4 regions of the Marinococcus sp. LNHM5E3-2.1 genome follow, and region 2 is predicted to be linked to each of the others. Evidence: predicted binding sites of a transcription regulator. Region 2 holds the regulator's gene; each other region holds the start of a gene.
The links. The regulator LexA, encoded in region 2, represses DNA repair genes until DNA is damaged. The targets are predictions, from matches to a motif close to CGAACATATGTTCG.
Positions count from the first base shown of each region.

Region 1: ACTRXH_RS06595 (DNA polymerase IV) is a predicted target of LexA. The motif match lies at 2,369-2,382, and genes of this name have one in related genera.
Region 3: recA (recombinase RecA) is a predicted target of LexA. The motif match lies at 1,509-1,522, and genes of this name have one in related genera.
Region 4: ACTRXH_RS11155 (type IA DNA topoisomerase) is a predicted target of LexA. The motif match lies at 2,159-2,172, and genes of this name have one in related genera.

Region 1 covers NZ_JBQLIB010000003.1:191,929-195,708, reverse strand. Annotated here, with positions in the region: gene ACTRXH_RS06600 (M20/M25/M40 family metallo-hydrolase) at 1-980, opposite strand, end outside; gene ACTRXH_RS06595 (DNA polymerase IV) at 1,067-2,299, opposite strand; gene ACTRXH_RS06590 (MarR family winged helix-turn-helix transcriptional regulator) at 2,430-2,888, opposite strand; gene ACTRXH_RS06585 (MBL fold metallo-hydrolase) at 3,385-3,780, shown strand, end outside.
Region 2 covers NZ_JBQLIB010000001.1:746,995-750,774, forward strand. Annotated here, with positions in the region: gene ACTRXH_RS03900 (hypothetical protein) at 1-309, shown strand, start outside; gene ACTRXH_RS03905 (hypothetical protein) at 483-782, shown strand; gene ACTRXH_RS03910 (hypothetical protein) at 878-1,102, shown strand; gene ACTRXH_RS03915 (hypothetical protein) at 1,232-1,546, shown strand; gene lexA (transcriptional repressor LexA) at 1,597-2,223, opposite strand; gene ACTRXH_RS03925 (hypothetical protein) at 2,382-2,624, shown strand; gene ACTRXH_RS03930 (YneB family resolvase-like protein) at 2,652-3,311, shown strand; gene ACTRXH_RS03935 (DUF896 domain-containing protein) at 3,379-3,618, shown strand.
Region 3 covers NZ_JBQLIB010000001.1:504,963-508,742, forward strand. Annotated here, with positions in the region: gene ACTRXH_RS02675 (DEAD/DEAH box helicase) at 1-1,418, shown strand, start outside; gene recA (recombinase RecA) at 1,678-2,763, shown strand; gene rny (ribonuclease Y) at 3,109-3,780, shown strand, end outside.
Region 4 covers NZ_JBQLIB010000009.1:40,193-43,972, reverse strand. Annotated here, with positions in the region: gene ACTRXH_RS11155 (type IA DNA topoisomerase) at 1-2,121, opposite strand, end outside; gene ACTRXH_RS11150 (2OG-Fe dioxygenase family protein) at 2,324-3,130, shown strand; gene ACTRXH_RS11145 (DUF2584 family protein) at 3,178-3,420, opposite strand; gene ACTRXH_RS11140 (nucleoside hydrolase) at 3,478-3,780, opposite strand, start outside.

The sequences.
Region 1 (3,780 bases), on a different contig from region 2:
ATATCGTCCATGCTGGCTGTCTCCACAGGGGCGTGCATGTACCGTAGTGGAAGAGATACATTAACGCTTGGAATACCGTTGCCAGCGAGACGAAGCCGGTCAGCGTCAGTACCGGTCACCCGCGGAGTGAGCTCGTATTGCACGGAGAGGCCGGCTTTTTTGGCTGCCTGCTCCAGTCCTTCATTAGCTGTCGGGTGAATCGGAGCCCCTTTGGCAAGGACGGGTCCGCCGCCGAGTGTTACTTCTGTTTCCTGATTCGGATTGGACCCGGGGTAATCATAAGCAAATGTAACGTCGAGGGCAATTGCTAAATCTGGTCGGAGGCCGGCGCCGGCAAAATGAGCCCCGCCCATGTTTGTTTCTTCGTTCACCGTGCTCACGCCATAGACGCCCACCGCCGGGCGTTTGTTCTGCAGCCGGCGCAGAACTTCTGCAGTAATAAAGGCACCTGTCCGGTTGTCGAGTCCCCGTCCGCTGAAACGGTTGTTTAACAGCTTTTCGGGCGTGCGCTCATAAACGCCGGCATCGCCGATGGAAAGATACTTTTCCATTTCTTCTTTGCTATTAGCTCCAAAATCTATGTACAAATCGGAAAAGGCGAAATCTTTTTTACTGCCGCCCTTGTGTTCCGCATTGACGCCCGTAACGCCGGTGATAGGTCCCTGCCTGCCCTGAAAGGTCACTTTCATTCCCAGTGCAGGAGCCTGGCTGATGCCGCCGAGCTTTTCCACCCTTACGAAGCCGCTGCTGTCGATAGACTTTACAAGAAAGCCGATTTCGTCACAGTGACCGGCTAAAAGCACATGAAACGGGGCTTCCGGATTGATGGTGCCCCAGGCATTGCCTATCGTGTCTGTGTGAACTTCATCCGCATACGGAGAGACGTACTGAAGCCACTTACGCTGAATAGCCATTTCGTGGCCGGATGGAGAGGGAGTTTGGAGCAGGTCGTATAAAAACTGTTCAGATGTTTCCTTCATAAGTTCTCCTCCTTGAAAGTACAATTTATTACAGCATCCCGTTTTTCGGCTTTGCCGTCAACTCCTGTTCCTGAAGGAGTCGGGACCTACTTGTAGTGACCACCGATTTTTTCTGCGCGGGCAAGGGCCTGGCCGCCGGGAAGAAGCGATGAGGCCTGGAGCACAGCTGCCGGTCCGTACCGGTCTTTGAGGGCATCGATCGTTTTGTTTAAATCTTCCCGGTGCTCTTTTTCGGAAAACAAATCCAACTGCATAAATTGATTGCTTTCAAGCTGCTGCAGGCTGACGCTCAGTCCCCGGACCGGGTAGTGTGTCCAATGTTTACGAAACAGGGAGGCGGCGGCTTCGTAGATGGCTTTGCCGTCATTAATCGGCTCGGCCTGGGAGGCCTGCCGCTGAAAATGAACAGAATTTCCGTTATCATGCCCTTCGGCTCCTACGGTGACTGTCCAGCCGCTGCAGCCCTCCGCCCGGGCCCGGCGTCCGACCTCTTCGCTCAATTCGCGAAGCACGACGCTGATATCATCCCAGCTCGAATAATCACGGGGGAGGGTCATATGGTGGCCGACAGCCTTTCGATGCGTATGAGTGCCGGGAGAGACAGGGGAAGGGTCAATGCCGTGCGCTGTCTGCCATAGAAGCTCTCCGTTCAGCCCAAAGCGGTGCCGCAGCTCTTCCACAGGGTAGGCAGCGAGGTGGCCGGCTTTTCGAATCCCCATCTGCCGCAGGTGCTTTTCCATCCGGCGCCCGACTCCGAACAGATGATTTACAGGCAGAGGCCAAAGGGTGGAAGCCAGCTGTTCCTGCTTCAGAGTAAAAATCCCATCGGCCGATTTTTTGGCAAAATGGTCACAGGCCATTTTGGCGAGAACCTTGGTTGCTCCAATGCCGGTCCGGGGATAGACGCCGAACGCCCGAAGAAGATGCCTGTTGATGAACAGAGCCGCCTGCTCCGGCGTGGAAGCCGTATGTTTGTATGTATGCGTCATATCTGCAAACAGCTCGTCCACGCTGTAGGGTTCTATTTTATCAGTGTAAGCTTCAAGCGCTGTGGCAATTTGTACAGAAATTCTTAAATAAAGCTCCATGCGCGGAGGGATGACAACAAGCCCTGGGCACTTTTGCTGTGCTTCTCCAAGTGTTTCGGCTGTTTTCACTCCTTCGCGTTTAGCAATAGGGCAGGCAGCCAGAATCACCCCGCTCCGGATGGACGGATCTCCGGCTACAGCTGTTGGTTTATGCTGAAGGCTGGAATAATACAGCTTTTCAACGTTGGCGTAGAACGACTGCATGTCGATAAGGAAAATAACACGCTCCACGGCCCAGCCCTCCTTTGGTGAAACAATTGTTTCTTTCTATAGGGTATACCTCAAAATAAATATTTTAAACGAACAAACGTTCTTGTTTTTGATAAAAAATCAGGCCCTGGTCCAGGGCCCGGCATATGCATTATGAAGAAGGAAGCCCCCTTTTTTGTACGAGGGTGTTATTAAATCGCTCGAGCAGCTGGGCAAATTGGTCGCGCTCTTCCTTGTCCCAGTCAGCCAACAGGCTGTCATACATATGAATCCGTTCCTGCTTCAGCGTATTGATTGCCTCAATCCCTTCGTTCGTAATAAAAATCTGGTTGACCCGTTTGTCGTGATGATCCGGGCGGCGGGAGACAAAACCTTTTTTCTCCAGCGAGTGAATCTGACGACTGAGCGTCGAAATATCGAGGAGAAAGTGATCAGCTAGCTCACGTGCAGAACGGGGGCTCTGCTGGTGCAGTACCTGAAGGATCAAATATGCGGAACGGTCCAGGCTGCTTGCCTGACTGTCAAGCGTCCGTTTAAAATCCGCCCGGCGCATTAACGTTACCACGCCAGTTTCAATTAGTTCGAGCATTTCCTTATCATGTTCGTTCATCGGGGCCCCTCCAATTCCAATCGTTCTTTTTCTCTATTGTAATATAGATCAGGACCGAAAAAAGAGATAAGCGTAAAACGATATATATAAAACGAAAATGACGTACGTTTTTTCCTAGTCCGCTCGCTGCATAGCCCTTCTTTCAGCGTATTCGAGGCATTTTTCGCAGACAAAGACTTTTTCATCCTGTTTTGTGAAGTACGGGCGCATGTAAGAAGTTTTTGATCTGCAGTAGTAGCAGCGTTTTGAGAAAGAGAGGCTTTTTATCCATTGCTTCAGCAATAAAATTCCCTCCTTTTGTATTAGGATGTATGTTTACGATAAGAGAAAGGGAGGGTGAATGCGAACGATTTGCTTATAAAAAGCAAAAAGCGGCCACTCTGCTTTTATATGAATTTATATAATTATTCAATAAAATAATACTTTAATTTATGAATGAAAACTTTCATTTTCGGGAAAGAAACTGTAAATGAAGACTAATAAGAAGGTGATCAGTGTGGCAAAAAGATTAGACCGTGAACAATGGAGCGTATTTCAAAGCGAGCTCTATCAGACGAATACGACTGTCGTAGTGACAGATGATTTAATATTAATCACAGATCCTACATGGCTTCCAGCCGAAATTGAGGAAATAAGGAATTTTGTCGAAGAACGAAAAAAGGGCCAGCCGGTATATCTGCTGCTGACTCATTCGGATTTCGATCACATTATCGGAGCCGGTGCTTTCCCGGAAGCAACCATCATTGCTTCCCGTGGATTTAATGCCAGGTCGGATAAAGAAGAAATTGTGCAGGAAATGAAAGAGTTTGACAGTGCATACTATATTCAACGCAGCTATGAAGCCATGTATCCGAAACCGGATATCATTGTTGACTCGGATGAGCAGGTGCTT
Region 2 (3,780 bases):
TTTTCCCAGGAAGGGCTGAAAGGCTACCACGTACGCCCGCTTCATTTTGCCGGGGAATCAGTCGAAGTGTATCAGGACGAAGAACTCGTGCTGCTCGTCCAGGTGACCACCTCGGCGATGGCAGCCGAAGCGAGTTTAAAGGAAGAAAACGTACCAGACTGGCTGTGGAGCATCGGCCTGGATTATCTGAAACAGGAAGCACCGACGGAAAGGAAGCGTCTTGTCATTACCGTGCAGGACGTGACGGACGGAGAAATAAACAAAACGTACGACAATTTATTGAGAGATTTCGAAGCGCCCTCGAGCTGAGAGGGTGCTTTTTGTTTTTATTTATATAGAAGAAAATGGCTAAAGGCTTCTTTTCCGGCAGGCAGAGAGAGAAACGGTTTTCACTCATTTGGGAAGGAAATTCTTTCGGAAAAAAACGGCCGGGTGTCTTCTCGAACCGAAAAAACTGTGGTATAAATAAGTGGAGGGGGTGGATGACAGTGGCTTTAGTGGAATTCAAATGCAGAACGCAGCCGCAGGTGACCTATAGCAGTGACGGTCATGAAATTCATTACAAGGTGATTGAATACGCCGATGGCTATGAAGTGGTGCTTCATTCGATGAGTGATTTTCAGCCGGCCGATGAAAAACTGTTATTTCATCAGGGAAGTCAGGTCATTCACGCCAAAGAGCATACTTACGTATTAGATACCTGCGATTGTGTGTACAGCGGTGAACCCGATGAAACCATCGATCATTCGATCTGTCACAAACCGTATTCTAAATCCATGTAAACAAACGCTAAGCGGAGCTTTCCTTCCCGGGAGGCTCTTTTTTGTGGCGGACGCAGGTACAAAAAATATTCTGGAAAATAGAAAGGGGCATACAAATGCTGCACTTTGAAAAGAAGGATCTTCACAATTTAAACCACGCGGAGGCGCCGTATGTATCCATTTACCAATACGGAAAAACGGACATCAGCAGCCATCCATCCGACAGCAGCCGGGTGGGGCTCTCCAAGCAGGGCATGATGAAGCTGGTGAATTACTGGATTGAAGAAGGCAACCTTGATGATAACGACAAGCAGCAGATTAAAGAGTGGCTCGACCAGTAACCCTTCAGGAGACGGGGAAGAAATTCGGGTTTAGCAGCAAAGGTGCAGGGAAAAGGAATCACAATTCACCAATAGAAAAACGAACTTCAGGCACGCATCGGCGCCGAAGTCGTTAAAGGGGGAATCGTGATGGCACGCCTGCTTGACTTTTACCACGGACCGTATGAAGGCAGCCCGGGAGAGTCTGAACATTTTAATGGACCGGTGCTTCACATCTTTGAGGGCGACCAGCTGCTGCTGTCGATGCAGATTACGGCAGAAGCGCTGGGGAAAAATGAACTGAACGTAGACATGACAACGGTGTATGAATGGCTCTGGCACCGGGGGCTTGAATTTATCGAACAGGAAAATATTACGTCAGCCACAGTGATAGTGATTACGGATAGAGATGTTGAAGGAAATAAAATTGTTACGTCGTACCGGACGCTTGCGTGCCGAGCATAATAGAAACGGGGCCGCCTGCTTCATTAAAGCAGGCGGCCCCGTTTATGTGATTAAAAGATGGTGCGGAAAACGCCGGTGACTCTGCCGAGTATCGTACAGTTTTCTAAAATGATCGGGTCCATGGTGGCATTTTCAGGCTGCAGGCGAATAAAGTTTTCTTCTTTATAAAACCGTTTGACCGTTGCTTCCATTTCATCGGTCATAGCGACAATAATATCGCCGTTATCAGCGGTCTGCTGTTTTTGAACGACAACAAGATCCCCGTCAAAAATGCCGGCCTCTATCATGCTGTCCCCCTGAATGGTAAGCATGTATACCTGTTCTTCGTCGGTCACCATGCGCTCCGGAAGAGGGATGTATTCTTCTACATTTTCCACCGCAGTGATAGGTTCCCCGGCCGTGACTTTACCGATCACCGGCACGTACACAGCTTTGCTTTCGTGAATCGGCTCGCTGCCCTGGTCTTCAAGCTCAAGCACTTCAATTGCCCGCGGCTTAGTCGGGTCGCGGCGGATTAAATTTTTGTTTTCAAGACGGGCGAGGTGCCCGTGCACCGTTGAACTCGAGGCGAGCCCCACGGCTTCTCCGATCTCCCGGACCGAAGGCGGATAGCCTTTTTCTTTTACTTCTTCTTTTATATAATCAAGAATTTGCTGCTGGCGCTTGGATAGCTTCATCTCCGCACCTCCTTTTGAGGAATTTTTCTGAGTAAAGTATAGCATGAGGGGAACAAAAACGCAAACACCCGTTCTAATATTTCTGTTGACGGGAACAGGTATTCTGGTATACTGGATGAATATAAGAACATACATTCTCATTCAGGGGGAACATGCATATGAATAAACTCAAAACCTTCACTTCAACGGACTGGACGATGCTTGCCTTATTTGCATTCGCGCTTTTATTTTTGGTATATTCAGCGGACGCTTCGATCACTCCGGACACGCTGGGCGGCACGGAAGCAGACCGGCCGGCAGAAATCGTCTATGAACAGGAGCATCCGGTTTTGAAGGACAGGCCGGGGTATCAGGAACAGCCGTGGGAACGAACGGTTTCGTTTGACGCTGCCGAACAGTAAAACACGAACGGAAAGGAACGCAGATAAATGAAAGCATGCATCATTTACGCCCGGGTAAGTACGGAAAAAGAAGAACAGCAGTCCTCGCTTGCCAGGCAGCAGGAGGAGCTGGAGGCTCTTGCTGCAGCGAACGGTTGGGCGGTGCAGCAGACCGTGACAGAACAGGAGAGCAGCTATTCCGTGGAACGGGACGGGCTTCTCCGTGTGTTTGAGCTCCTCGATGACACCGGGGCGGATACACTGCTGATTACCGATGATACGCGGCTTGGACGCGGAAATGCTAAAATCGCCGTGCTCCATGAACTGCAGAAAAGGGGCACGTCCATCTATACAGTGAAGGACGACGGGGAGCTCGAAATTGCGGATACCGATCATATGATTATGGAAATCTTGTCCATAGTGGAAGAGCATCAGCGCCGGCTGCATAATTTTAAAATTAAGCGGGGGATGCAGCGGGCGGTGGAAAATGGGTACCACCCGGAAGAAAATTTCGGATTAAACCGCAGCGGCGGCCGGAAGAAAATAGAGGTGCCCATTGAAGAAATTGTTAAGCTGAAACAGCGGGAGCTGACGTTTAAAGATATCGCTCTGACGCTCCGGGGCCTGGGCTATGATATTTCTAAAGCGACGGTGCACCGCCGTTATAAAGAATATGAACAGCAGCGCGCAGAGATAGAACCGCAGTGATTTGTTTGCGGTACGTCGCTGTTTTTAATATAATAAAAAAGGAACGCCATTTTAAGGGAGGCAACTTATGCTTTCGAAAGAAAAAATTGACCGGATTAATGAGTTAGCCAAACGTCAAAAATCGTCGGGGCTGACTGCAGAAGAACAAGAAGAACAGCAGGCGCTGCGTCAGGAATATTTAAGTAAATTCCGTTCCTCGTTTAAAAACCAGCTCGAAAACGTAAAAGTGGTGGATGAAGAAGGCACGGATGTAACTCCAAGCAAGCTCGAGCGTGTCAAACGACGGAACCGCAGCTTCCGGCATTAAGATAAAAGAGAGGCCTGGTCTTAACAAAGAGCAGGTCTTTTGATTTTCTTCTCTATTAACACGCTTGTGTAATCGTTTTAAAACCTTTATCATAAAAGCGTACTAGAACACGGAAATTCCCGCGGGGTCAACTCATAAGTGCGGGTTTCCACCCAAAAATAC
Region 3 (3,780 bases), 240 kb from region 2:
TGACCGAGGAGCCGCACGTGCAGTCAATTATCATTACTCCGACCCGCGAGCTGGCCATTCAGGTATCGTCGGAAATCCAGAAGCTCTCCAAGCATTTAAACATCCGTTCGCTGCCAATTTACGGCGGCCAGTCGATCGGCCATCAGATTAAAGCGCTCAAGCAGGGCGTGCAGATTGTTATCGGTACGCCGGGCCGGGTGCAGGACCATCTTCGCCGCAAAACGCTGCAGCTCGACAAAGTTAATACTGTCGTGCTCGACGAAGCGGACGAAATGCTCGACATGGGCTTTGTGGAAGACATTGAAGCGATTTTAAAACAGGTGAACGTCGACCGGCAGACGCTGCTGTTCTCAGCGACGATGCCGCCGGCGATCCGCAAGCTGTCGAAAAAATACATGGTGGACCCGGTGACGGTATCCATCAACAAAAGTGAAGTAACGGCGCCAAACATCGAGCAGTCGTACTTTAAGGTGCTCGAGCGCAACAAGCAGGATTCGCTCTGCCGGATTCTTGACGCGCGCGACCCGGACCTCGGCATTATTTTTTGCCGCACGAAAAAAGGTGTGGCGGATCTGACGGAAATTCTGCAGGCAAGAGGCTACCTTGCAGACGGGCTGCACGGGGATCTGACCCAGCAGCACCGCGACGCCGTTATGAACAAATTCCGCAATGGGGCGATCGAATTTCTCGTCGCCACAGACGTTGCCGCACGCGGCATTGACGTTCAGAATGTAACGCACGTGATCAACTACGACATTCCGCAGGATCCGGAAAGCTACGTTCACCGTATCGGCCGTACAGGCAGAGCCGGCCGCAAGGGCGAAGCACTCACGCTTGTGACGCCGCGCGAAATGAAGCACCTGCGTTCGATCGAATCGGAAATTAAAATGTACATTCCGTCGCACCGGGTGCCGACCATCGAAGAAGTGGTGGAAAAGCAGCAGGAAGCGTGGAAGCGCCAGATTGCTTCCCAGATGGAGGAGGAGTCGGAGCTAAGCCTCTTTAATGAGATTACAGATGAGCTTCTAAACGAATATGATCCGAAGGACGTCGTCCGCTCGCTGATGAAGCTGAACTTTGCCTCCACGGTGAGTGAATCCGACGAAGGCAGCGGCTTCGGTGAAACCGGCGGCGCCCGCGGTATGACAAGATTCTTTATCAATGTCGGCCGCAATGTGAACATGACGCCGAAAATACTGATTGAAGAAATTTCGAACGCGGTCGGTATTCCCGGCAAGTCGATCGGCAAAATTGATATTTTTGATAAATTTACCTTTGTGGAAGTACCGCAGGACAGCGCACCGTTTGTATATGAAGCCCTCCGGCACGCACGCATTAACGGCACGCGCGTGAACCTCGAGCCGGCGAAGCCTCGTCCGGCTCGTCCGAACCGGAACACGCAGCGCCAGTCCCAGTAATCCGTTCGCTCTTCAGCGGCAGCCGCCGCTGAAGAGTTTTTTTACCGTCAGCCTGGCAGCGGCAGGGCGTTTCGGGCAAAAGAAAAAACACGAATAAATGTTCGCATATCTGTTGGCAAACCGGACAAAAAAAGATATAATGTAGAAAGCAGGAAAACAGCGGGAACGCTTCCTGAACAACAGCAGGCATGTATGGATACGTTCTTCGTGGGGAAGAGAGTATCTGTTTAATAGTATATATCCTTGAAGGAGAGATAAGATGAACGAAAGAAAAGCCGCATTGGATCAAGCACTGAGCCGCATCGAAAAACAGTTTGGCAAAGGGTCGATCATGAAGCTCGGCGATCAGACCGACCGCCGCATTTCCACCATTTCCACCGGCGCCCTGGCCGTAGATATTGCCCTCGGGGTCGGCGGCTATCCGCGCGGACGTGTCGTGGAAATTTACGGCCCGGAATCCTCCGGTAAAACGACAGTGGCTCTGCACGCCATTGCTGCGGCCCAGCGCGACGGGGGCACAGCAGCCTTTATCGACGCGGAGCACGCGCTGGATCCAAGCTATGCACGGGCTCTTGGCGTTAACATTGATGATCTGATTCTTTCCCAGCCGGACACGGGCGAACAGGCACTTGAAATTGCCGAAGCGCTTGTACGAAGCGGCGCAATCGACATTCTCGTCATTGATTCTGTAGCTGCGCTCGTGCCGAAAGCAGAGATTGAAGGCGAAATGGGCGACAGCCACGTCGGCCTGCAGGCACGTCTGATGTCCCAGGCGCTGCGGAAGCTGTCCGGGGCGATCAGCAAATCGAACTCGATTGCTATGTTTATCAACCAGATCCGTGAGAAGGTCGGCGTCATGTTTGGCAGCCCGGAAACAACTCCCGGCGGCCGTGCGCTGAAATTCTACTCCTCGGTGCGTCTTGAAGTGCGCCGGGCAGAAACGCTCAAGCAGGGCAACGAAATGGTCGGTAACAAAACGAGAATCAAAGTGGTGAAAAACAAAGTAGCACCGCCGTTCCGTCAGGCGGAAGTGGATATTATGTACGGCGAAGGCATTTCGCGCGAAGGTTCCATTCTCGATATCGGTGCTGAGCTCGACATCGTGCTTAAAAGCGGCGCATGGTACTCCTACGAAGGCGAACGTCTCGGACAGGGACGGGAAAACTCGAAGCAGTTCCTGAAGGAAAATGAAGCAACGGCCGCGGCGATCGAACGGAAAATCCGCGACCATTACAAGCTCGACGACATCCAGTCCGAACCGGAAGAGCCGGAAGAAGAACCGGAAGCTCCGGCGGAATCCGGACTGCTTGCTGAAGAGGAAGAAACAGCAGATACGAACCGTTAAATCAACGCCAGGGCGCCGGAATTCCGGCGCCTTTTTTCGTGCGGAAAAAGGTCCGGGGGAAGCAGCAGCGCACGGAACTCCTGCCGGGCGGGCAGAGAAAGCAGGAGTACAGGCGGGGAGAAAACGGTGTCAATCCCTATAAAAACAGGGATTCCTGCCAGTGAGCTTTCTTGACAGCGCCATGCGGTAAAGATACAATAAAGAAGTGGAACGTTTGTTTTGTTCCGCACTTCGATGAGCGTATTAATTCGCAAGCAGAACAATGCGGACACGAAAAAGAATCATCAATGCAACTTTCGCAACAACCGAAAGTGAACAATCAGATAGCAAGAGGAGGTGACATGTATGAACACTGCAATCATCTCCATTTTGCTTGTTATCGGTGCATTGATAGTTGGTTTGATTGGATATTTTGTCCGAAAAGCGATTGCCGAAGCGAAATTCAAAAGCGCCGAGCACGAAGCCGGCCAGATTGTGAAAGAAGCTGAGCGGCAGGCAGAGACAATCTTAAAAGAATCGCGGTTGGAAGCTAAAGACGAAGCACATCAAATTCGGGCAGAAGCAGAGAGCACTCTGAATGAACGAAGAAATGAAGTTCAAAAACAAGAAAACCGCTTGATGCAGAAAGAAGAGACCCTTGACCGAAAAAGTGAGACGTTGGACAAAAAGGAAGAATCCTTGGAGCGTAGAGAGGAATCTCTCTATGAAAAACAACAACAGGTTGAGGAAAATAACAGCAAAGTGGAGGAGATTCTCGCCAAACAACAGCAGGAACTTGAACGTGTTTCCGGAATGTCGCGGGAGGATGCCAGAGAGCTGATCCGCCGCGAGACCGAACAGGAGATGGAACACGAAACGGCGCTTCTGATCAAAGAACGGACAGAAGAGGCCAAACAAGAAGCCAACAAAAAAGCGAAGAATATTTTATCCCTCGCCCTGCAGCGCTGCGCTGCCGACCATGTCGCCGAAACGACGGTGTCTGTGGTGAACCTGCCAAACGATGAAATGAAAGGGCGG
Region 4 (3,780 bases), on a different contig from region 2:
TTCCACACCATTTTCTTTTCGTTTTAATTTGGCGTCAAACGGCTTTTTTCCTTTAAACCCTTTGATCACCTGCGTTTCACCTTTTTCACACAGCTTTTTAACCTGAGCCTGAGTAATTTTTTTCTTCAATAACGTTTTAGGAACGGTGAATTTACAGCCGTTGGCATACTCACTGCAGCCGTAGAAGGACTTCCGCTCCATCAGCTGTCCCTTTTGGCATACGGGACAGAGAGCGATTGGCTCTGCGCGCTGCGGCTGTTTTTTAGACGTGGCTACCTGCTCCGGATTTGTCTGCATATTCGTTATGCCGGCAGGCGCTTCTTCGACCAGTTTTTTCGTAAAAGCCTCTGTCTGCTTTAAAAAAGCTTCCTTATCCGCTTCCCCGCTTCCGATCTGCTTTAAAAAAGCTTCCCACTTCGCGGTCAGCAGCGGCTTGGACAAAAGTGTCCCTTCTACTACTTCGCACAGCGCCCGCCCTTTAGCGGTCACTTCCACAATGTTCTTTTGAATCCGGATATATTCCTGCTTTTGCAGTGTTTGAATAATGGTACTGCGCGTCGCCTCGGTCCCGAGACCCTCCGTTTCCTGCAGTACTTTTTTAGATGTTTCATCATCCTCGATCCATTTGCCGCAGGACTTCATCATGTTGATCAGCTGTCCTTCGGTATAAGGCTTGGGCGGCTGGGTTTCCTTTTCGGCTGCCTGGACGTACGCCTCCACCTGCTCTCCCCTGGTTAATGGAGGGAGGGTGTTGTCCTCCTGGTCTTTCTTCTTTTTTGGTCCCGGAAAGAGCTCCTTCCAGCCCAGCTGCTTGTCCACCCGGCCCTTGCTTTCAAAAATAAGTCCCTGGACATCGGTTTCAACAGTCGTTTCTTCATACATATAGTTGCGGTGAAACATAGCGAGCACGCTGTTCATAACTTCTTTATACACCTGCTGCTGGGACCGGTTCAGCTTTTCAAACTGCGTCTGGCTCAGCACTTTTTTGGTCGGAATGATCGCATGGTGCTCCTGGACTTTGCTGCCGTCTACAAACCGCTTCGAAGGCGTAGTGGACGCCGGTTCAAAGGAGACGTTCATGCACTCCTGCATCCGGGACAGGTTTCCCTTCAAGTAGTTAAATTCCCCTGACGTGATATGGCGGGTATCCGTTCTCGGATAGGAAACAGCTTTTAATGGTTCATCGTACAGGCTCTGTACCGTTTTAAGCACGGCCGACGGACTCATTTTATACTTTTTGTTCATCGTCGTCTGCAGGCTCGACAGCGAATGAAGAAGCGGGGGCTTTTCCTGCTTCTCTTCTTTTTTTATACTGCTGATCGTGCCTTCGGTATCCTTTTTCAATCCATGCTCCTTCCAGATACGGAGCACCTCTTCCTTCGAGCCGAAGCGCTTTTTATACTTTCCTTTATACTCCCCCGCTTCCGCACGGAAGGTTCCTTCAAGCTCCCAGTAAGGCTCGGGCTCAAATGCCTCAATTTCCTTCTGCCGGTCGTAAATAAGCTTGAGTGTTGGCGTCTGGACTCTGCCGACACTGAACACTTCATTGATGCCCTTCTGCTTTAACAGCAGCGTATACAGACGGCTCGCGTTCATGCCGACAATCCAGTCGGAAAATTGGCGGGCCCGCGCCTCCTCATAAAGAGGGAGATAGTCTGCTCCCTCCCGGAGCTGCTCAAACCCTTTATACACTTCATCCTTTTCCAGACTGTTGATCCAAAGGCGCCGGGTCGGTTTATGGGAGGTTTTCGTATAGTCGATGACGCTTCGCGCAATGTTTTCGCCCTCCCGGTCGCAGTCGGTCGCAATAATAATGCTGTCGGCCTCCTGAAGCATCTGCTTGACGACCTTCAGCTGCTTGAACGCCCGCGGGTTAGGCTTAAAGCGAAAATGGGCGGGAAGCATCGGGAGAGTGTCGAGCGACCATTTTTTCCAGGAAGATTCGTAATCGGCCGGAGCGCGGAGCTCGAGCAGATGGCCAAACCCCCAGGTAAGCACTGCCCCGTCCGGAAATAGACTGCACGGCTTCAGCCTCATATATCCGTCTTTTTTTTCCTGTATTTGAAACGCGGCCGCATAGGCTTTTGCCTGGGACGGCTTCTCCGCTAAGATCACTGGCATAAAGAAATTCCTCTCTTCGCTGATTTCTTTGAATTCAAGAACATTTGTTCTTTAATTATAATGAATCTGTCACAAAAACGAAAGATGAAGCCTGCCTTTCATATACTCAACTTCGGCCGGGCGTGATACACTAGCATTTGTGAAAACAATGGAAGGACGCTTCCACTCGAAGAAACCACCATTCGGGAGGAGAAATAGACAAATGAAGCCTTTAAAACAGCAGGGATACGAATATTATGATTTAGCCGATATACTGCATGACAGCTACGGCGACGAAGACCTTGCTGCTCTTACCGCAGCCTTTGACGATCTTCCGGCAGATGACTACGCTCCGGATCTGAATCGTTACCGGCAGTACGGCCGTGCCGTTATTTTTCCGGGCACCCACCGGATCGAATGGCTGCCGGAAACAGTTAAAAACGGCAAAAGCTACTACGATTATTTTCAGGGATCGTTCAATCCGGAATATCCCGATGCGAGCCGCCGCTTCCCTGCAATTCCCGAACACGTCAGGCACAACCGGCTGCTTGAAGCACTGATCGCCTTTAATTTCCGCCAGACATTCTGGACGCGCGAAGATGCACTGATGCCTTTTCATGCGGGCGTCCACTTTGTGAAACTTCATGTTGAATCGGAGGAGGACGAAGCTTTTTCCTCACCAAACACACTGCACCAGGACGGCGAGCCGTTCACGTTTGCCCACCTGATCCGCCGGCGCAATATCGAAGGTGCCCGGAACGTCATTTCTGTGCCGGAGGTCCGCGGACGGATGCCGGAGGACGTTGAAAAGGAAAAAATTACTGACTCCTTTTACATGACCCGTCCGCTTGAATCCTACGGGGTGTATGATCCGCTGGTCACTCATTACGTCGGCTCTGTCCGTAAGGGACCGGAGGACGGACCTGGAGAGCGTTCTGCCATTTTAATTGACTATCAGCCGACCGTCGTTGCCAATCCGGATGAAATCCGCAGCATGCACGGCGACACAAACAATATGGATTATGTATAAACCGAATCCCCGGCGCCTGCTGCCCCGGGGGTTTACTATTTATCTGCTTAGTTCACAGAGGTTAATGACACAAGCTCGTATTCAATTGTGGTGCGGTGGGATTCCCATTCCACCCGGTGAATAACCGCCTTGCCAAAAGGTACTTTTTCGGCAAAGGTATGAATTGGAAGCGGGTGATCGAGCGGAAACATTTGATAATTATCTTTAATCAGCCGAAAGTTTCTTTCATCGAGGCGCTCGGCCTGCTTATTCGTAATAATTTCCCAGTTCATTTCTACAGAAAAACCCATATTCGTCCCTCCTGCTCCCTTGTCTCTATAATAATAACGCTTACTTATCTATTTCCATTATGGCAGATTTTTAAGCGATTGTACGATTAAATCCCAAAATTTATCATTATCGACTGCTGTTGCGACCTGCACCGGCCCTTCTGCAGCGGAAGTATCAATGACTGTTTCCCCGTACGTATGCTTTCCCACTGTTTCAACCTTTACCTCGGCCGATTCAAATGTAAACAGGGACGGCTGCAGGCATACTGCCACCGCGCAAGGGTCATGAACCGGTGGAAGCGTCAGCTGAAAATGCTCCTCGTAGGCACGCTGGAAGTGATCAAGAAGTTCATAGGTAAACTGGGCCGCCATTGTTGGTAT